DNA from 2 places in the Streptacidiphilus sp. MAP12-16 genome. Region 1 is predicted to be linked to the other one. Evidence: predicted binding sites of a transcription regulator. Region 1 holds the regulator's gene; the other holds the start of a gene.
The links. Region 1 encodes HspR, which represses chaperone genes until heat shock. Its sites were predicted from a motif close to TTGAGNNNNNNNNNCTCAA; they were not measured.
Positions count from the first base shown of each region.

Region 2: lon (endopeptidase La) is a predicted target of HspR. The motif match lies at 7,008-7,026, and genes of this name have one in related genera.

Region 1 is NZ_JBGCBY010000014.1:91,605-102,489, forward strand. It holds gene dnaK (molecular chaperone DnaK) at 1-1,481, shown strand, start outside; gene grpE (nucleotide exchange factor GrpE) at 1,478-2,173, shown strand; gene dnaJ (molecular chaperone DnaJ) at 2,291-3,469, shown strand; gene ABIA33_RS20110 (heat shock protein transcriptional repressor HspR) at 3,474-4,025, shown strand; gene ABIA33_RS20115 (hypothetical protein) at 4,624-4,908, shown strand; gene ABIA33_RS20120 (C4-dicarboxylate ABC transporter) at 4,939-6,090, opposite strand; gene ABIA33_RS20125 (LysR family transcriptional regulator) at 6,185-7,204, shown strand; gene dhaM (dihydroxyacetone kinase phosphoryl donor subunit DhaM) at 7,212-7,613, opposite strand; gene dhaK (dihydroxyacetone kinase subunit DhaK) at 7,661-8,659, shown strand; gene dhaL (dihydroxyacetone kinase subunit DhaL) at 8,673-9,308, shown strand; gene ABIA33_RS20145 (carbon-nitrogen family hydrolase) at 9,374-10,171, opposite strand; gene ABIA33_RS20150 (maleylpyruvate isomerase family mycothiol-dependent enzyme) at 10,434-10,885, shown strand, end outside.
Region 2 is NZ_JBGCBY010000026.1:108,869-119,753, forward strand. It holds gene ABIA33_RS28950 (enoyl-CoA hydratase/isomerase family protein) at 1-666, opposite strand, end outside; gene ABIA33_RS28955 (polysaccharide deacetylase family protein) at 788-1,594, shown strand; gene ABIA33_RS28960 (YncE family protein) at 1,594-2,850, shown strand; gene ABIA33_RS28965 (FtsW/RodA/SpoVE family cell cycle protein) at 2,892-4,349, opposite strand; gene lon (endopeptidase La) at 4,502-6,985, opposite strand; gene ABIA33_RS28975 (response regulator transcription factor) at 7,422-8,156, shown strand; gene ABIA33_RS28980 (sensor histidine kinase) at 8,192-9,340, shown strand; gene ABIA33_RS28985 (multifunctional oxoglutarate decarboxylase/oxoglutarate dehydrogenase thiamine pyrophosphate-binding subunit/dihydrolipoyllysine-residue succinyltransferase subunit) at 9,677-10,885, shown strand, end outside.

The sequences.
Region 1 (10,885 bases):
AGCGCCAGGCCACCAAGGAGGCCGGTGAGATCGCGGGCCTCAACGTCCTGCGTATCGTCAACGAGCCGACCGCCGCCGCGCTGGCCTACGGCCTGGACAAGGACGACCAGACCATCCTCGTCTTTGACCTCGGCGGTGGCACCTTCGACGTGTCGCTGCTGGAGATCGGCGACGGCGTGGTCGAGGTCAAGGCCACCAACGGTGACAACCACCTCGGTGGCGACGACTGGGACCAGCGGGTCATGGACCACCTGGTGAAGCAGTTCCAGAACGGCCACGGCGTCGACCTGTCCAAGGACAAGATGGCGCTGCAGCGTCTGCGCGAGGCGGCCGAGAAGGCGAAGATCGAGCTCTCGTCCTCGACCGAGACCACGATCAACCTGCCCTACATCACGGCCTCCGCCGAGGGCCCGCTGCACCTGGACGAGAAGCTCTCCCGCTCGCAGTTCCAGCAGCTCACCGCGGACCTCCTGGACCGTTGCAAGACCCCGTTCCACAACGTCATCAAGGACGCCGGCATCGCGCTGTCCGAGATCGACCACGTGGTCCTGGTCGGCGGTTCCACCCGGATGCCCGCCGTCGCCGAGCTCGTCCGCGAGCTGACCGGCGGCAAGGAGCCCAACAAGGGCGTCAACCCGGACGAGGTCGTCGCCATCGGCGCGACCCTCCAGGCCGGCGTGCTCAAGGGTGAGGTCAAGGACGTCCTGCTGCTCGACGTCACCCCGCTGTCCCTCGGTATCGAGACCAAGGGCGGCATCATGACCAAGCTGATCGAGCGCAACACGACCATCCCGACCAAGCGCTCCGAGATCTTCACCACGGCCGAGGACAACCAGCCGTCGGTGCAGATCCAGGTCTACCAGGGCGAGCGCGAGATCGCGGCGTACAACAAGAAGCTCGGCATGTTCGAGCTGACCGGCCTGCCGCCGGCCCCCCGTGGCCTGCCGCAGATCGAGGTCACCTTCGACATCGACGCCAACGGCATCATGCACGTCTCCGCCAAGGACCTCGGCACCGGCAAGGAGCAGCGCATGGCCGTCACCGGCGGCTCCGCCCTCCCCAAGGAGGACATCGCGCGGATGATGCGCGAGGCCGAGGAGTTCGCGGACGACGACCACCGCCGTCGCGAGGCCGCGGAGACCCGCAACACCGCCGAGCAGCTCGTCTACACGACCGAGAAGTTCGTCAAGGACAACGAGGACAAGGTCCCCGGCGAGGTCAAGGATGAGGTCGCGGCCGCCGTCGCCGAGCTCAAGGAGAAGCTGAAGGGCGAGGACAGCGCCGCGATCCGCGAGGCCACCGAGAAGCTCTCGGCCACCTCGCAGAAGCTCGGCCAGGCCCTGTACGCGCAGGCCGGCGAGGGCGCGGCCGCGGCCGGCGGCCCGAGCGACGCCCCGCACGACGCGCCCGGCGCTGCCGAGGACGACGTGGTCGACGCCGAGATCGTCGACGACGAGAAGCGCGAGGGCGGTGCGAAGTGACGGATGAGACGCAGGGCTTCACCGAGGAGCCCGGCGCCGACTCCGCCGCGAACGGAGACGGGAACGGGGCCGCCGGTAAGGCGGCCCCCGCCCCGGGCCCGGAGGCGAAGGGCGCCGGCGGTGCCGAGGAGCTGATCGAGGCCCGCAAGGCGCTCGCCGAGCGCACCGCGGATCTGCAGCGGCTCCAGGCCGAGTACCAGAACTACCGCAAGCGGGTCGAGCGGGATCGGGTGACGGTGCGTGAGATCGCCGTCGCGGCGCTGCTGGAGAACCTGCTGCCGGTGCTGGACGACATCGGCCGGGCGCGCGATCACGACGAACTGACGGGCGGTTTCAAGTCCGTCGGCGAGTCGCTGGAGACCGTGGCCTCGAAGCTGGGGCTGCAGCAGTTCGGGAAGCAGGGCGAGCCCTTCGACCCGCAGCTGCACGAGGCGCTGATGCACAGCTATTCGGCAGACGTCGACGAGACCACGTGCGTGCAGATCCTGCAGCCCGGGTACAAGATCGGCGAGCGGATCATCCGTCCGGCCCGGGTCGCCGTGGCGGAGCCGGAGCCGGGTGCCGCGACGGACGCCGAGGTGTCGACGGCTCGGGACGCCAAGGCGTCCGGTGCCGCGGGCGACAAGGCTGCGACCGGATCGAACGGCTCGACCGACAAGGGCGCCAAGGGCGACGGTGACGGCGAGGACTGACCCGATGGCCGTTGTGGGACCGTACGCCGGTGACTCCGGGGTGCGGTCCCACGCTCCCATCACGATGATCAAAAGGCCTGACCGGTTCAGGCAGAGCGCGGGAAGGAGGCTAGTCCGTTGAGCAGCAAGGACTTCGTGGAGAAGGACTACTACAAGGTCCTCGGTGTACCCAAGGACGCCTCCAACGCGGAGATCAAGAAGGCCTACCGCAAGCTGGCCCGGGAGTTCCACCCGGACGCCAACAAGGGCGACCATGCCGCCGAGGAGCGCTTCAAGGAGATCTCCGAGGCCAATGACGTGCTCTCCGACCCCAAGCGGCGCAAGGAGTACGACGAGGCGCGGGCGCTCTTCGCCAACGGCGGGTTCCGTACCGGCGGAGGCGGCACCGGCGGCTTCGGCTTCGACTTCGGCGACCTGTTCGGCGGCAGCCAGCCGAGTGGCCAGGGCGGCACCTTCGGCGGCGGCGGAGGCGGCGGCATCGGCGATGTCTTCGGCGGGATCTTCAACCGGGGCGGCACCCGTACGGCGCAGCCGAGGCGCGGCGCCGACGTCGAGTCCGACGTCACCCTGAGCTTCATCGAGGCCGTGGAGGGCACCACCGTCCCGCTGCGGATGACCAGTCAGGCGGCCTGCAAGACCTGTGCCGGCACCGGCGCCAAGGCCGGGACCACCCCGCGGGTCTGCCCGACCTGTGTGGGCACCGGTCACGTCCAGCGTGGGCAGGGCAACTTCGCCCTGTCGGACCCCTGCCGGGACTGCAAGGGCCGCGGCCTGATCGTGGACGACCCCTGCGAGGTCTGCCACGGCAGCGGCCGGGCGACCTCGGCCCGCACCATGCAGGTGCGGATTCCGGCCGGAGTCGCGGACAGCCAGCGGATCCGGCTCAAGGCGAAGGGCGCCCAGGGCGAACGCGGCGGACAGCCGGGCGACCTGTACGTCACCGTGCACGTCCAGGAGCACCCGGTGTTCGGTCGCAAGGGCGACAACCTGACCGTGACCGTTCCGGTGACCTTCCCGGAGGCCGCACTCGGCGGCACCATCCGGGTGCCCACCCTGGGTGGTCCCCCGGTCACCCTGAAGATCCCCGCCGGTACCGCCAACGGCCGTACCATGCGGGCACGCGGCAAGGGTGCTGTTCGCAAGGACGGCACGCGTGGCGACCTGCTGGTGACCGTGGAGATCGCCGTGCCGCCGGAGACCGAGGGCGAGGCGCTGGCGGCGCTGGAGAAGTACCGCGAGGCGACGACCGCGGAGAACCCGCGGGCGGCTCTGTTCAAGGCGGCTGAGGAGGCGTGAGGTGATGGACGGCAACGGAACCGGTTCGCCCGGTCAGATCCCCGGTGGTGCGGGCCCGATCGGAGTGGGGCTCGGCACCGGACTGCCCGGCGGGCTGCCCGGCGGTCGCGGCGCACGCGGCGGTCCGGCCGGGTACCAGCTGACCGAGTACACCCCGGTGTACGTCATCTCGGTCGCTGCTCAGCTGAGCGGGCTGCACCCGCAGACGCTGCGGCAGTACGACCGGCTGGGCCTGGTCTGTCCCGACCGTACGGCCGGGCGCGGTCGGCGCTATTCGGCTCGGGACATCCAGCAGTTGCGCGAGGTGCAGCGGCTGTCCCAGGAGGACGGCATCAACCTGGCCGGCATCAAGCGGATCATCGAGCTGGAGAACCAGGTGACCGCGCTGCAGACGCGGGTGGCCGAGCTCCAGGGCGAGGTGGCGAACGCGGGTGTGGCGGCGACCCAGCGGGAGGCGGCGGTGCACGCCTCGTACCGGCGGGACCTGGTGCCCTATCAGCAGGTGCAGCAGAGCAGCGCGCTGGTGGTGTGGCGCCCGAGGCGGCGCGGGGAGTAGCCGCTGCGGCGGTGCGCGGAGGTGATGGCTGAGGGGCCGTGTCCGGGGAGGCACGGCCCCTCAGCCATTCAGTACCCGGGCCGTCGAGGAGAATCGGCCAGGGGGTCGGCGGTCAGGGGGCGGGCGTGGAGTGCACTGACAGGCTGTTGGAGTTACTGGCCCAGACACTGTCGGCGGATGCTGCCCCAGCCCCTACCAGCAGGGCCGCACCCGCGATGCAGATCGCCACGAGAGCAGTACGAACTGTGCGTAGTGCGGTGAACATGCGACCACTTCCTTCCGCGCGAGGAACACATCACTCGATGAGAACCCGAAAGTCATTTTCTGTCTGGCACTGAGTGACCATCCCCCGGCAGTCACCCACCACAATGGGGTACAGATCAGCCCTGCTTCAGTGTTCGATGATGGCAACAAGTGGTCGGACGCTAAGTGGCCAGAGAAGATTTCGGGGTAACTGTGGGCAAATCACAGCAGGCTGAGCTGCAGCTGCCGCCTGAGCTGAGCGAGGCCACAGTGGCCGTCTACCTGCAGGCTCTGCACGACGGCGAGTTCCGGTGGGAGGCTGCCGCAGGCGCCACCGGTCTGACCGGCGAAGCGCATGCAGTCCGCCGACCTCGCCTTCGCGTACATAGGCTCGCCGCTCTCGGCGGGTGTGGGCATGGAGCTGGGCTGGGCCACCGCGTTGCGCAAGCCCGTGGTCCTGCTCGTGGACGAGACCGTGGCGCACAGTCCGATGATCTCGACCCTCGAAGAGGTCTCCCCCGTACTGCCGATCCACTTCGATGCGGGCTGGACCGCGCAGGCCCTGCGGCATGCCGTGGTCACCGCGCTGGACTGGGCGGACACCTCGGTCATCTACCCGGAGTCCGCGGAGTCCGCCTGATCCCGGCGGCCCCGCAGGCCCAACTCGGTCTCACCTCGCGATCAGCGCACCGCTCGCCAGTCCCCGAAGGGTCCTCGCGCCCACAACCGCCCACGCAGTGACGAGCAGCGCGAACAGCGCCACCGCGAGCACGGCGAACAGGTCGAGTCCGGTCATCCTGGCCAGTCCGGCCGCGCCGGTGACGCAGGTGCCCACCGGGAAGGTGTACGCCCACCAGGTCATCCCGAACGGCATCCCCTCGCGAAGCGCCCTGAGCGTCACCGATCCGGCTACGCCGAGCCACAGCATCGCGAACCCGAACACGGCCACCCCGTAGACCAGCGCGAACCCGCGCAGCGCGGGCGCGACACGGGCGAACTGGGTGACGGCCGTCACCGACTGCCCGAGCGGGCCCAGGACCAGGAACAGTGTCGGGACGAGCAGCAGCGGCAGGGGCTGCTCGTGCACCAGGCGGCTCCAGATCCCGGGCAGCAGGACCAGCACCGCCAGCAGGCTCGCCCCGAACAGCGCCACGCAGACGGCCAGCATCGTGCCCTGCGCCTGCCCGGCGGGAAGATGCGGGATCAGCGCCGGGCCCAGCGCCGCCGACACCATTGGTGCGACCACGGGCAGCAGCCAGGTCGGGGCGCTGCCGCCCCGCTCGACCCGGTAGCGCGCGATCAGCAGGTACAGCACACGCATCGCGACGCCGATCCCGTACAGGGTCCCGGCCGTCCACAGTCCGGCGTCGAGCAGCACTCCCGCAGTGGAACCGACCCCTGCCCCGGCGCCCGCGCCCGCTCCCGTCCCCACTCCCGCTAGGGCAGCGATCAGCGGCGCGCCGGCACCCAGTGCCCCGGCGCCGACGGCGAGCATCGCCATCGGCGGACAGCCGAGGAAGACGGCGGTCGCCGGGTCGTCCAGGGCCCTGATCCGGTCCGGCAGCCGGCGCGCGGTGAGTCTGGTGGCCGCGAGGGCGACCAGCAGCAGCAGCGACAGCGCCCACACCGCTGCCGCCAGGTCGGTCAGCTCCCGGCTCTGCACCGCCTGCGGCAGGGCGTGCGCGCCGTTGGCGACGATGGCCGTGCCCATGACCGCCGCGTACCAGTTGGGGCCAAACCGTCCTGCGGCGCCGGGGATGCGGGGTGCGCGAGGGGACACGACGGCGGTTCGGGCCAGTCGGGCGGGTGTGGTGGCGGTCATACCCCCACAGTCGCCGCCGAGGTCCGCCGCCGGTAGCGGCAACAGTCCTATGAGCCCATAAGCGAACTCTATGGCGAGGCTCTAACCTGGACTGATGACCCGCCCCGGCCCCACCCCCGGCCCCACCCCCGGCCCTGCTCGCGACCCCAGCTCCGGTCCCAGCCCCGCCTCCGGACCCGTACCGCCGTCCCGTGCACCGCTCTCCCACCGCGTGCCGGACCTGGGCGCGCTGGAACTGCTGCTCGCGGTCATCCGCCTCGGCAGCCTCGGCCGCGCCGCCGCCGAGCTCGGGGTCACCCAGCCCGCCGCGTCCGCGCGGATCGCCGGCATGGAGCGGCAGATAGGGGTTCCGCTGCTGGAGCGCTCGCCGCGCGGCTCGCGCCCCACCGAAGCGGGCTCGCTGGTCGCCGAGTGGGCCGGTCCGGTGTTCGCCGCCGCCCAGGCCCTGGACGCGGGCATCTCGGCGCTGCGCGAGCGGCGGGACGCCAGGCTGCGGGTGTCGGCGAGTCTCACCGTGGCCGAGTACCTGATGCCGCGCTGGCTGATGGCCCTGCACGCGTCCCTGCCCGGCACAGCGGTCACCCTGCGGGCGGCCAACTCGGCCGACGTGGCGGCGCAGGTACTCGCCGGCGAGGCGGACCTCGGATTCGTCGAGGGGCTGCGCATCCCGGCCGGACTGGACGAGGTGCAGATCGCCGCGGACCGGCTGCTGCTGGTCGTCGGCCTGGACCACCCCTGGGCCCGGCGCAGGGTGCCCGTCGGTGGTGCGGAGCTGGCGGCGACCGCGCTGGTGCTGCGCGAGCAGGGCTCGGGCACCAGGGAGGTGCTCGACCGGGCGCTCGCCCCGTACGGGGGGACGGCCACCCCGCTGCTGGTACTGGCCTCGACGACGGCGCTCAAGGCCGCTGCGGTGAGCGGCGCGGGGCCGGTGGTGCTCAGCGAGCTCGCCGTCGCCGACGAACTGGCGCGCGGCCGCCTGGTCGCCGTCCCGCTCGCCGACCTGGACCTCAGCCGCCCGCTCCGCGCGGTCTGGCCCACCGGCACCCGCCCGGCCGGCCCCGCCCGCGACCTGCTCTCGCTGACCCGGAGCCGGAGCTCGCCGGCTGCGCCATGACTCCCCGTCAGAACTTGGCGACGGTACGGGCCTCGCGGGCGGAGCCCGCCACCGCCGCGAGGTCGGCGCCGGTCGAGGCGGTGACGGCGGCAGCCACCGCGCCCTCCACGAACGGCGCGTCAACGAGCACGACGTCCTCGCGCCCCACGTCCTCCAGCACCGCACGGGCCGTCAGGACGGAGCTGCCGAGGTCGGGCAGAATCAGCACGCCCGCGCCGCAATCGGCCTCCGCGACGGCCGCCACGACCAGGTCGTAGCTGGTGCCGAGGCCGCCGTCCTCGGTGCCGCCGGCGACCGCGACCGGGACCAGTCCGCCGCCCAGTTGGTCCAGCAGAGTGCGCAGCCCCGCCGCCAGCTCAGCGCTGTGCGACACGAGTACGATGCCCACAGATCCACCAGGTCCGCTCATGCTCGCCAAGGCTAGTGCCACCCCCGGCCACCCCGAGGAGCCTCCGCATGAAGAAGCTGATCAACGACCCGGACCAGGTCGTGTCCGACGCCCTGGCGGGGATCGCCGCCGCGCACCCCCGACTGAGCGTCGACCCGAAGAACCGGGTGATCACCCGCGCGGCGCAGACCCGGATCGGCAAGGTCGCCCTGGTGTCGGGCGGTGGCTCGGGACACGAGCCGCTGCACGGCGGCTTCGTGGGCCTGGGAATGCTGGATGCCGCCTGCCCCGGCGAGGTGTTCACCTCACCCGTCCCCGGCCAGATGCTGACGGCGGCGCAGTCCGTCGACGGCGGCGCGGGAGTGGTGTTCGTGGTCAAGAACTACACCGGCGACGTCCTCAACTTCGGGATGGCAGCGGAGCTGGCTCAGGACGAGGGCATCGCGGTGGAGACCGTCCTGGTGGACGACGACGTCGCGGTGCGGGACTCCACCTGGACCGCCGGACGGCGCGGAACCGGGGCGACCCTGTTCGTGGAGAAGATCGCCGGTGCCGCCGCCGAACGGGGCGCGAGCCTCGCCGAGGTGGCGGCGATCGGGCGGCGGGTCAACGCTGCGTCGCGCTCCTTCGCGGTCGCGCTGACCTCGTGCACGACCCCGGCCGCCGGGCGTCCCGGCTTCGACCTGCCGGAGGACGAGATCGAGGTGGGCGTCGGCATCCACGGCGAGCCGGGCCGCAGCCGCGAGAAGATCCGCCCCGCGAAGGAGATCGTCGCGGACGCGATGGCGGCGATCCTCGACGACCAGCCGCTGTCCGAGGGTGAGGAGGTCCTCGTCCTGGTCAACGGTCTGGGCGCGACCCCGCTGCTGGAGCTCTACATCGTCTTCGGCGAGGTGTCCTCGATCCTCGGAGCCCGGGGCGTGCGGATCGCCCGCAGCCTGGTCGGCGACTACGTGACCAGCCTCGACATGGCCGGAGTGTCGATCACCCTGTGCCGGGTGAACCCGGAACTGCTCGCGCTGTGGGACGCACCCGTGGACACCCCCGCTCTGCGCTGGGGGGTCTGAGCCGATGCCGGAGGTGCTGGAAGCGGCCGCCGCCCGGGACTGGATGCTGGAGTCCGCGGCCTCGGTGGCCCGCGAACGCGGGCGGTTGACCGAGCTGGACGCCGCCATCGGCGACGGCGACCACGGGACCAACCTGCAACGGGGCTTCACCGCGGTCGTGGCCGCACTCGGCGGCTTCGACCCGCCGACGCCCGGAGCGGTGCTGGTGAAGGCCGGGACGACGCTGATCTCCAGCGTCGGCGGCGCGTCCGGCCCGCTGTACGGGAGCGCGCTTCGCGCCGTGGGCAAGGCCCTGGACCTGCCTGCGGCGGACGGGAAGCAACTGCTCGCCGCGCTGGCTGCGGGGCGCGACGCGCTCCAGCGCCTGGGTGGGGCGGTGGCCGGGGACAAGACGATGGTGGACGTGTGGATCCCCGCCGTCGCCGAGTTCGACTTCGCCCTCGCAGGCGGAGCGAGCCTGCCGGGGGCGGCCGCGTCCGCGGCCGGGGCGGCGGGACGCGGCGCCGAGGACACCGTCCCGCTGCAGGCCCGCAAGGGCCGGGCCTCCTACCTCGGCCCGCGCAGCATCGGCCACCAGGATCCGGGGGCGACCTCGTCCGCGCTGCTGTTCCGGGCGCTGGCCGTCGTTCTCGGACGCGAGCCGGGGTAGCGGCGCCCGGGTGCCAGGCCCCGGGTGCCAGGCCTCGTTCCAGGCCCCGGACAGCAAGCCTCGGCTCAGCGCTGCTGCGGGGCCTGAATGCCCATCAGCCGGTCCCGCAGCACCGGGAAGTCCGCGCGGGCCCTGGCCACCGCGCCGGGGTCGAGGTCCACGGTGAGGACCTCCTCGCCCGTTCCCGCCTCGGCGAGCACCACGCCCCACGGATCCACGACCAGGCTGTGTCCCGCCTGTTCGACCCCGCCGTGCGTCCCCGCCGTGTTGCAGGCCAGGACGAAAGCCTGCTCCTCGACCGCACGGGCGCGGGCGAAGAGGGTCCAGTGGTCCCGTCGGCGCGCGGGCCAGGCGGCGGGGACGACGAAGATCTCCGTGCCGGCGTCGAGCAGTCCCCGGAACAGCTCGGGGAACCGCAGGTCGTAGCAGGTGGCCAGGCCGAGAGTGGCGAAGTCGGTGGCGGCGACCACGAGTTCGGTACCCGCACCCATGGCGACGGCCTCGCCCTGGTCAAAGCCGAAGCGGTGCATCTTGCGGTAGGTGTGGGTGAGCTCGCCGGAGGGGGAGAACAGCAGCGAGGTGTTGAACATCGGCCCGTCGGGGTCGCGTTCGACGATCGAACCCGCATGCAGCCACACCCCGGCGTCCCGGGCGGCGGCGGACATGGCCTCGGCGGTCGGCCCGTCCAGGGTCTCCGCGCCCGGCGACCACGCTTCGTAGGCGAAGCCCCCGAGCGCCCACAGCTCCGGCAGCACCACCAGGTCAGAACCGTGTTGGGCACGCACCAGGTCCGCGGCGCGCACCCGCCGGGCCTCCGCGGACTCCCCCGGGTCGACGTCGAGTTGGATGAGCGAGGCGCGCACGGTACCACCCTCCCTGGCAAGGGCCTTACGATCTCTACGATCAACACGTGAAAGCGCTGACCCGGTGACACGGGTGAGCGTAACGTGCCAATAGCGCATTCGCCGGTCCGGCCAGCTCCGAGGAGCGGGCGGCGGCGCCTGCGCGACGCGGGACAGGCCCCAGGACGGACAGAGACTCATCCAGACACACCGAGACTGACCCGCAAAGGGGCCATCCAATCAATCACACCGCCCGCCCGACCGTGGCCGAGGGGTCGAGAACGTGACCGACACGCAGATAGTCCAGGGGTTTGCCGACGCCTGGACCCAGTCCATCGAGGCCGTCTCCGAGCTGGTGGCCCCACTCACCGAGGGCGAGTGGAACCGCCCCACGGAGTGCCCGGGTTGGTCCGTGCGAGACGTCGTCTCGCACGTCATAGCCATGGAACTGGAGCTGCTGGGCGATCCGCGCCCGATCCACACGCTCCCGCGCGATCTGCGGCATGTCGTGGACGAGTTCACCCGCTACTGCGAGGTCCCGGTCGACAAGCGGCGCTGCCACACCGCTCCGGAGATGACCGGGGAGCTGGAGTACACGATCATCCGGCGTTCGCGGTCGCTGCGCGAGAGCCGGTACGAGCCCATGGACGAAGTGCGCTGGCCGATGGGTCCGTACTCCCGCGACGTGCCGTACCACCAGCTGCTGCGCACCCGCGTGTTCGACGTGTGGACCCA
Region 2 (10,885 bases), on a different contig from region 1:
CACCGCCTTCACCGCGCCCTGGGTCTGCGCGGAGCGGGAGGCCAGGGTGCGGGCGTACTCCAGTGCCCGGGTTTCCACGTCCGCGGCCACCACCTCCACCAGCCCGTACCCCAGCGCCTGATCCGCCGTCACCAGCTCGCCCGAGTACAGCAGGTACTTCGCCCGCGCCGGGCCCAGCAGCCGTGCCAACCGCACCGTCGGCACCGCCGGATAGACGATGCCGAGCTTCGCGGGGGTGATCCCCAGCCGTGCGTCGGGCGCGGCGAAGCGCAGGTCGCAGGCCACGGCGAGCTGGCAGCCGCCGCCCACGCAGGCACCCCGCACCACCGCGATCGTCGGGTGCGGAAAGGCCGCGAGCGCCTCCTCGGCGACCACGTTGACGGCGTGGTAGGCGTCCGCCGAGTCCGGATCCGCGTACACGCCCTGCAGTTCCGCGATGTCCGCGCCCGCGCTGAAGGTCCCGCCCGCGCCGGTGACCAGCAGCACCCGCAGACCCGGCTCCGTCGCGAGCCGCCGCAGCAGCCCCGGCAGCGCCGCCCACATCTCGCGGGTCAGCGCGTTGCGCTTCTCGGCGCGGTCGAGCGTCAGCACCGCGATGCCGTCGTCGCCCAGGGCGACCCTCAGTCCCGGCACCCCGTACGACAGTTCCGCACGCCCCAGCTGCACCGCTCCGCCTTTCGCCGATCCAGCTCCCACCGACCGTCCGCCACTGTACGTTCCGGACTGTACGTTCCGGGCGGATGCGTTCGCCGCGCGGGAGCAGGCAGGCGACCCTAGAGTTCATGCAGTGACCCCCTTCGACCGTCGCGGACTGCTGCGCATGGCGGCCATCGGAGCTGCCGGCTCGCTGGCCTCCGCCTGCTCGGACAGCGCAGCGCCCGCAACCGCGCCGCACGCCCCCACCGCGTCCGCGACAGCCGGCGCGGCCACCGGCGCGGCCGGTGCCGCATCCGCGCCGGCGAACGCCGACGCGGCTCCCCCGCTCGCCGCCGGGCTCCCCTTCGAGATCAGCACCGGCCCGCGGAGCAGACCGCTGGTCGCCCTCACCTTCCACGGCCAGGGCGACCCGAAGATCGCCTCCGCCCTGCTCGCCGAGGCCGAACGGGCCGGGGCCCGGGTCACCGTGATGGCGGTCGGCAGCTGGCTGGACGCACAGCCCGCGATGGCCCGGCGCGTCCTGGACGGCGGGCACGAGCTCGGCAACCACACCCAGAACCACCTCGCCATCTCCACCTTGAGCGCGGACCAGGCCTACGCCGAGATCGCCCGTTGCGCCGACCGGCTCAAACAGCTCACCGGATCGGTCGGCCGCTGGTTCCGGCCCTCCCAGGCGCAGGACTGCACGCCCACCGTCGCCGCGCAGGCCCGGCGCGCGGGCTACGGGCACTGCCTCGGCTACGACCTGGACTCGCTCGACTACACCGACCCCGGCGCGCCCGCCGTGAGCCGTACCGTACTCGCCGCCGTGCAGCCGGGATCCGTGGTCAGTCTGCACTTCGGGCACACCGGAACGGTCACCGCGCTGCCCGCGATCCTCGACGGCCTGCACCAGCGCGGTCTCCGCGCGGTCACAACCTCGGAGCTGCTCAGCTGATGCCACCCTCGACCTCCCCGCCGCCGCTTCTCTCCCGCCGTCGGCTGCTGCCGCTGTCCGCGGCCGCCGCGCTGTCCGCCTGCGCCCTGCTGATCGCCTCGGCCTGCTCCACCACCGGCGGCGACCAGAACCGGGCGCTCGCGAAGGGCTCCGCGCCGGGCGCCGGCGCCTCGGCCGGCTCCACGACCGCCTGGCCCCCGAGCGCCTGGCCCGCGAGCGCGGACGCCTACCTGCCCGGTATGCCGCCGCCGCTGTCACCCACGGACGTCTACGCCGCCGACCGCCCCGGCGCGCTCTCCCCCGTGGTCCGCAACTTCCCCACCCGGATCTACGTCCCCAACACGCTCTCCGACACGGTCAGCGTCATCGACCCGGCCACCTACCAAGTCGTCCAGACGCTCCAGGTCGGCCACCAACCCCAACACGTCGTCCCCTCCTGGGACCTGAAGACGCTGTGGGTCAACAACGACCTCGGCAACAGCCTCACCCCCATCGACCCGGCCACCGGCAAACAGGGACAACCGGTCGACGTCCACGACCCCTACAACCTCTACTTCACCCCGGACGGCAAGTACGCGGTGGTGATGGCCTCCAACGACCGGGCCCTGGTGTTCCGCGACGCCCACACCATGCAGGTCGTCAAGTCCGTACCGTCCCAGTGCGCCGGAGTGAACCACGCCGACTTCTCACCCGACGGCAAGTACTTCATCGTCTCCTGCGAGTTCTCCGGAGACCTGCTCAAGGTCGACACCGCCAAGATGGAGGTCATCGCCAAACAGCGACTCCCCTTCAACGGCTCCATGCCACAGGACGTCAAGATCTCCCCCGACGGCAAGATCTGGTACGTCGCCGACATGATGGCGAACGGCGTCTGGGAACTGAACGGCGACGCCTTCTCCACCCCGACACTGCTCAGAACCGGTGCCGGCGCGCACGGACTCTACGTCAGCCGCGACTCCAAAAACCTGTACATCTCCAACCGCGGCGAGGGCTCGATCTCCGTCCTGGACTTCACCACCGGCGCCCTGGTCCACAAATGGCAGATCCCCGGCGGCGGCAGCCCCGACATGGGCGGCGTCTCCGCAGACGGCACCGTGCTGTGGCTGTCCGGCCGCTACAACGCCGAGGTCTACGCGATCTCCACAGCCGACGGCCACCTCATCGCCCGCATCCCGGTCGGCGAAGGACCCCACGGCCTGTGCGTCTACCCCCAACCCGGCCGCTACTCACTCGGCCACACCGGCATCTTCCGCTGACCGCAGGTGGCAGGGCCGCGGGCGGCCGAGCCCCCTCCTCGCTACAGCTCCATCTCCGCCCGCGCCTGCGCGATCTCCTCCGCCGAGATCGTCAGCGTCTCCGCCGGGTCCGGGGCGGGCTCCAGGTCCGCTCGTCCCGCCGCGTCGCTGAGCTTGATCATCAGAGCGACCATCAGCCAGTTGGCCACCATCGACGAACCGCCCTGGGCCAGGAACGGCAGCGCCTTGCCGGTCTCGGGGATGAGTCCGACCACGCCGCCGGCGACGACGAACACCTGCAGGATCAGCGCCGCACCGAGGCCGCCCGCCAGCAGCTTGCCGAAGGGGTCGGAGAGCCGGATCGCGGCGCGCATGCTGCGCTCGGCGAGCACGATGTAGAGCAGCAGCAGCACCATGATCCCGGCGGTGCCGAGCTCCTCGCCGAACGTGGCGAGAATCCAGTCACTGCGGCCCGCGGACCCGATCAGCCACGGCTGGCCCTGCCCGAGCCCGGTGCCGAGGAAGCCGCCGTGGCCGAGCGCGAAGAGCGCCTGCGCCGGCTGGTCGGAGATGACACCCGGCGGGCGCTGGTTCGCCGGCAGGAAGATGTCCATGGGGTGCAGCCAGGCTGCGACGCGGCCGCCGACGTGCGGCGACAGTGACCCGACGACGAAGGCGCCGCCCGCCGCCATCAGCGTGCCGACGACGACCCACCCGGTGCGCTCGGTGGCCATGTAGAGCATCACGATGAAGATGCCGAAAACGATCAGCGAGGTACCGAGGTCCACCTCGAAGATCAGCACCATCATGCTGACCGCCCAGATCGCGATGATCGGTCCGAGGTTGCGCCCCCTGGGCAGGCTGACGCCCCACACCTTCCGCCCCACCAGGGCGAGCGCATCCCGGTTGGCCATGAGGTAGCTGGCGAAGAAGACAATGATGGCGATCTTGGTGAACTCGTCGGGTTCGACGGAGAGGCCGCCGAGCCGGATCCACCGCTTGGCTCCGTTGACGTCGCCGGTGAAGAAGGCCGGGGCCATGAGCAGCACCAGCGCGCCTGCCATCAGTACGTAGGTGTAGCGCTGCAGCACCCGGTGGTGCTTGATCGCTATCACGCAGCCGATGAAGGCGGCAGTTCCGATGACCAGCCACTGGATCTGGCCGGGCCCGAAGACGACGGCGTTCTTCCCGTAGATCCGCGTGTAGGAGTAGTCCAGCCGATGGATCATCAGCAGTCCGACCCCGCTGAGGAGCACCGTGATCGGCAGGATCAGCGGGTCCGCGTAGGCCGCCCAGCGCCGTACGACCAGGTGCGCCACCAGCGCGAGCGCGGCCATGCTGCCGACCTGGAGTGCGAAGCCGCCCGGCAGCGAGCCGTGCAGGGCGAACTCGGCGTCGGCGTCGCCCAGGCCGCAGGCGGCGATCGCGAAGAGCAGCAGCACCAGCTCCAGGTTGCGCCGTCGCCCGGAATCCCGGTTGGACCCGGTGCCCCCGGCAGAACCGGGGGCCCCACCGGACACGGAGCCCCTGGTGGACCTGGCCCCCGCTCCTCGTCGTGCGCCCATCGCCCGAAACCACCCAACCCAGTCGCCGTCAGAACCGTCGCATTCTCGCAGGTCTCGTCCCGAACAGGGACGGCCCCCTCTGTGCGACGGTTCCACGGCGACTGCTGTCAGGCGGCGAGCGAGGCCTCCCCCGCCGGGCTGGACAGGTCCGCCTTGGTCAGCGAGATGGCCGATTCGAGCGCCAGCTCCAGCACCTGCCGGACATCGGAGACGGGGTGCACGGTCAGCCGCGCCAGCACCTCGGCCGGGACGTCGTCCAGGTCGGCCTCGTTGCGGGAGGGGATGAGCACCGTGGTGATCCCGGCCCGGTCCGCCGCGAGCAGCTTCTGCTTGACGCCGCCGATCGGCAGCACCCGTCCGGTCAGGGACACCTCACCGGTCATGGCGACCTCGGGCCGGACCTTGCGGCCGGAGAGCAGCGAGGCCAGGGCGGTCGTCATGGTGACGCCCGCGCTGGGGCCGTCCTTGGGCACCGCGCCTGCGGGAACGTGCAGGTGGACGCCGCGGTCCCGAAGGTCGGTGACCGGCAGTTCCAGTTCCGCGCCGTGCGAGCGCAGGAAGGACAGCGCGATCTGCGCGGACTCCTTCATCACATCGCCCAGCTGGCCGGTCAGGGCCAGTCCGGTCGAGCCGGTCTCCGGGTCGGCCAGCGAAGCCTCGATGTAGAGGACGTCGCCGCCGGCGCCGGTGACCGCCAGCCCGGTCGCCACGCCGGGCACCGCGGTACGGCGCTCGCCGGGCTCCTGTGCGGCCTCGGGGGTGTGGTGCGGTCGTCCGATCAGGCCGCGCAGGTCACCTGCGGAGACCGTGCGGGGCAGCTCGGTCTCGCCCAGCTCCTGCTGAGCCGCGACCTTGCGCAGGATCCGGGCGACGGCGCGCTCCAGACTGCGCACGCCCGCCTCGCGGGTGTACTCGCCGGCCAGGCTGCGCAGGGCCGCCTCGTCCACCGTCACCTCGTCGACGCCGAGCCCGGCCCGCTCCAGCTGCCGGGGCAGCAGGTGGTCGCGGGCGATGACGACCTTCTCGTCCTCGGTGTAGCCGTCGAGGCGGACCAGCTCCATCCGGTCCAGCAGCGCCTCCGGGATGGCCTCCAGCACGTTGGCGGTGGCCAGGAAGACCACGTCGGAGAGGTCGAGCTCGACCTCCAGGTAGTGGTCCCGGAAGGTGTGGTTCTGGGCTGGGTCGAGCACCTCCAGCAGGGCGGCGGCCGGGTCGCCCCGGTAGTCGGAGCCGACCTTGTCGATCTCGTCGAGCAGCACCACCGGGTTCATCGACCCGGCCTCCTTGATGGCGCGGACGATGCGCCCCGGGAGCGCGCCGACGTAGGTGCGCCGGTGACCGCGGATCTCCGCCTCGTCGCGGACTCCGCCGAGCGCCACCCGGACGAACGAGCGCCCCATGGCACGGGCCACGGACTCGCCGAGCGAGGTCTTGCCGACGCCGGGCGGGCCGACCAGGGCGAGCACGGCTCCGCCGCGACGGCCGCCGACCAGGCCGAGGCCGCGGTCGGACCGCCGCTTGCGCACGGCCAGGTACTCCACGATCCGGTCCTTGACGTCGTCGAGCCCGAAGTGGTCGGCGTCCAGCACGGCCCGCGCTCCAGCGATGTCGTAGGCGTCCTCGGAGCGCTCGTTCCAGGGCAGTTCCAGGACGGTGTCCAGCCAGGTGCGGATCCAGCTGCCCTCGGGGGAGGCGTCGGAGGACCGCTCCAGCTTGTCAACCTCCTTGAGCGCGGCGTCGCGCACCTTTTCGGGCAGGTCGGCGGCCTCGACCCGGGCGCGGTAGTCCTCCTCCTCGGAGTCGGGGTCGCCGTTGAGGTCGGCGAGCTCCTTCTTCACCGCGTCGAGCTGGCGGCGCAGCAGGAACTCCTTCTGCTGCTTCTCCATGCCCTCCTGGACGTCCTTGCGGATGGTCTCCGCTACGTCCTCTTCGGCGAGGTGGTCGCGCAGCAGCTGCAGCGAGAGCTTGAGCCGGGCGACCGGGTCCAGCTCCTCCAGCACCTGGACCTTCTGCTCGCCGGTCAGGAAGGGCGCGTAGCCGACGTTGTCGGCCAGGTCGGAGACGTCCTCGATCTGCGCGACCCGGTCGACGACCTGCCAGGCGCCGCGCTTCTGCAGCCAGGTGGTGGTCAGTGCCTTGTAGTCGCGGACGAGCTCGGTCACGGCGCCCGGCAGCGGGTCCGGCAGGGCCGGCTGCTCCACCGGAACGGCCTCGACCCAGAGGGCCGCGCCGGGGCCGGTGGTGCCCGCGCCGATCCGGACCCGTCGCACGCCGCGCACCAGCGCCGCGGGGTCGCCGTCGGCGAGACGGCCGACCTGCTCGATCGTGGCCACGGTGCCGATCGCACCGTAGGAGCCGTCGATCCTGGGCACCAGCAGGACCCGTGGCTTTCGGGCGCCGGCCACGGTACGGATGCCGGGGGCGTGCGCCCCGCTGTCGCGCACCGCCGCCTGTGCGGCCTCGACGGCCGCACGCACATCGGCGTCGGACAGGTCCAGCGGAACGACCATGCCCGGCAGCACAGCCTCGTCGTCGAGCGGCAGCACCGGCAGGGTCAGCGAGGCGGACGATGAGGCGGAAGTCGAAGCCATGATCTATCTCCAGTCATGGAAGTTGAGTTACCTGGACTAAAGGAGATTGACCCCCCTGGTGTTCCCCGGGCCTGTTCGCTCTGAGCGATCGGATCGCGAGCAGCGCGTCACCGCCCGACCTCACGGAGCGTCAGAAAAAAGTGGAGTGCAGTTTCCCGAATACGGTGTACCTGACATCCCACCCGTCATGGGCAGCCGGTAAGGTCTACGCCCATGCGCCACCCCCCGAGCTGGTTTATGGACGACAGACTCCCCGGGAACACCGCCAGTACGTACGCTGCGACTGGTGGTCGGCGACGCCGATGTGACGGGCCGCAGGGCTCGTCGGGGCGGGCAGCGTGAAGAAAGAAAGACGTCGGACAAGACAGTCGGACATGACAGAGCGGGCTGGTGCGGCGACCGTCGCCCCAGGCCCGAAAGCCCTGGGGGCGGTGGCGTGACAGTGACGGACGCACAACAACAGGAGACCAGCGGGCCCGGCGGGCAGCGGCGGGTACTGGTCGTGGAGGACGAGCCGACGATCGCCGAGTCCATCGCCGCCCGCCTCGGCGCCGAGGGCTTCCGGGTGGCGGTGTCCCACGACGGCCCGACCGCCGTGGACTGCTTCCAGACCTGGCAGCCCGACCTGGTCGTGCTGGACGTGATGCTGCCCGGATTCGACGGTCTGGAGGTCTGCCGCCGGATCCAGGCGCACCGCCCGGTCCCGGTACTGATGCTCACGGCGCGTGACGACGAGACGGATCTGCTGGTCGGCCTCGGCGTCGGCGCCGACGACTACATGACCAAGCCCTTCTCCATGCGCGAGCTCGCGGCCCGGGTCAATGTGCTGCTGCGCCGGGTCGAGCGCGCCCAGCTCGCCGCGCGCACCCCGGTCGGCGGCACGCTGCGGCTCGGCGAACTCGAGATCGACCACGTCCAGCGCCGGGTCCGGGTCGGCGGCGGAGACGTGCACCTCACCCCGACCGAGTTCGACCTGCTGGCCTGTCTCGCCCAGCAGCCGCGCGCGGTGCTCACCCGTGAGCAGCTGCTCGCCGAGGTCTGGGACTGGACCGACGCCTCCGGCACCCGCACCGTCGACAGCCATGTGAAGGCGCTCCGCCGGAAGATCGGCGCGAACTGGATCCGCACCGTGCACGGCGTCGGCTATGCCCTGGAGGCTCCGACACCGTGACCCAGGATCCGGGGAACAGCAGGGGCCTGCCACCACTGGACCGGACCGACGAGCTCCCGCGCAGTCCGGGCCCGCTGCGCCGCGCGGCCGGCCGGGTCTGGGCGGACCTGCGCCCGCTGGACCCGCTGCGGTCGATCAAGGCCAAACTGGCCGTCCTGGTGATCACCTCGGTGGGCATCTCCACCCTGATGGTAGTGATGGCGCTGAATTCGGACACCCAGATCCGCATCGTCATGATCTTCTCGGTCGTCGCCTCGCTGCTGATCACCCAGCTGCTGGCGCATGGAATGACCGCGCCGCTGCGGGAGATGACCGCCGCCGCCCGCGCCATGGCTGCGGGCGACTACAGCCGCCAGGTGCGGGCCACCTCGCGGGACGAGGTGGGCGAGCTCGCCACCGCCTTCAACACCATGGCGGGCGACCTGGAGGCGGCCGACCGGCAGCGCCGCGAGCTGGTCGCCAACGTCTCGCACGAGCTGCGCACGCCCATCGCCGCGTTGCGGGCCGTCCTGGAGAACGTGGTCGACGGGGTCGTCCGCCCGGAACCGGCCACCATGACCGCCGCTCTGGAGCAGACCGAACGCCTGGGCCGGCTGGTCGCCCACCTGCTCGACCTGTCCAAGATCGCGGACGGGGTCGCCTTCCTGGACGCCCGGGAGTTCGGCGTGGAGCCCTTCCTGGCCGGAGTGCTGCGCGGGCTGACCGTCGACGGATCGACCTCCGGCGGCGCGAGTCGGCGACGCCATGACGTCGCGCTGGCCCTGGACGTCTCCCCCGGCCTGACCGCCGTCGCCGACCAGGAACGGCTGCACCAGGTGGTGGCCAACCTGGTCGACAACTCCTGCCGGCACAGTCCCAAGGACGGCACGGTGACCGTGCGGGCGCGCGCGGACGCCGGGCGGGGACTGCTGCTCGAGGTCGCCGACCAGGGGCCCGGCATCCGCCCCGAGGACCGCCACCGCGTGTTCGAGCGCTTCAGCCGGGGCAGCGGCCCGACCGCGCAGGGTCCCGGCAGCGACGGCGGCACCGGCCTCGGCCTGGCCATCGCCCGCTGGGCGGTGGACCTGCACGGCGGCACGATCGCGGTCGCCGACTCCCCGCTGGGCTGCCTGATCCGGATCACCCTCCCCGGCCCGCGCGCTCCGCGGAGCTCCACCAGGAGCGGGCCCAGAAGCTCCGTCTGAGCTCCGTCCGAGCTCCGTCCGAAGCACGTGCGCGCCGGGGCCCGTCCGGATCGTGTCCGACTGGGACAGACTTGGGACAATTGCCCGTAGTGCTCCGCCCAGGATCGCAACATTGGCTATCTTGTCTGCTTTTGTCACACTTGCCTCAGGCGAACAGCTACTCGTTATCCCCCATAACGACCGATCCCTAACGTGCCTTTCCGGCCAAACTCAGCGCCCGCACTGTGATCTGGGCGACGACCGGGGGGCGGGACCTGCGCAGACAGGCATCGGGGGCGTAGCCTTGGCATCCGCTGTCCACCATCCTTAAGGAAGCGGAAGAGGGCGGTTGCCGCCGTGTCGCCACAGTCCCCCCATACCTCGAACAGCTCGACCGCCACAGAACAGGACCCGGTGCACACCGGTCCCGGCGCCGACCCGACAGCAGGGTTCGGCCCCAACGAGTGGCTGGTCGACGAGATCTACCAGCAGTACCTCCAGGACCCGAACTCAGTAGACCGCGCCTGGTGGGATTTCTTCGCAGACTACAAAGCCGGCGCCGGCAAGAGCGCCGCAGCGGGTGCCCCCGCCGGAGCCGAGGTGACGGCGGCACCGCAGACCGCCGCGGCCCCCTCGACCCCGGCAGCGTCCCCCGCGACCGTCGAAGCAGTCCCGCCGACGCCCGCACCCGCCGCAGCCCCCGTGGCTGCCGCACCCCCCGCCGTCGTGCCGCCCGCCGTCGCACCCCCCGCCGTCGTGCCGCCGAAGCCCGCAGCTCCGCCCGCGCCCGGCCGGCCCGCGCACTCCACCCCGGCCGAACCGGCCGACGCCCTTAAGGACAGCAAGAACGTGACGTCCCCCGTCGCCCCCACCGGTCCCGAGCTGATCGCCCTCAAGGGCCCCTCCGCCCGGATCGTCGCGAACATGGACGCCTCACTCTCGGTGCCTACCGCGACCAGCGTGCGCGCCGTCCCGGCGAAGCTGCTGATCGACAACCGCATCGTGATCAACAACCACCTCAAGCGCGCCCGTGGCGGCAAGGTCTCCTTCACCCACATCATCGGCTACGCCATGGTGCAGGCGATCAAGGCCATGCCGGCGATGAACCAGAGCTTCGCGGAGAAGGACGGCAAGCCCTTCCTGGTCAAGCCCGACCACATCAACCTCGGCCTGGCGATCGACCTCACCAAGCCCAACGGCGAGCGGCAACTCGTCGTCGCCGCCATCAAGAAGGCGGAGACCCTCGACTTCTTCGGCTTCTGGCAAGCCTACGAGGACATCGTCCGCCGCGCCCGTACCAACAAGCTGACGGTCGACGACTTCTCCGGCGTCACCTGCTCGCTGACCAACCCGGGCGGCATCGGCACGGTCCACTCCGTGCCGCGGCTGATGCCCGGTCAGGGCACGATCCTCGGCGTCGGCTCGATGGAGTACCCGGCCGAGTTCCAGGGATCGTCCCAGGAGACCCTGTCCCGCCTGGGCGTGTCCAAGGTCATGACGCTGACCTCGACCTACGACCACCGAGTGATCCAGGGCGCGCAGTCCGGCGAGTTCCTCCGGACCATG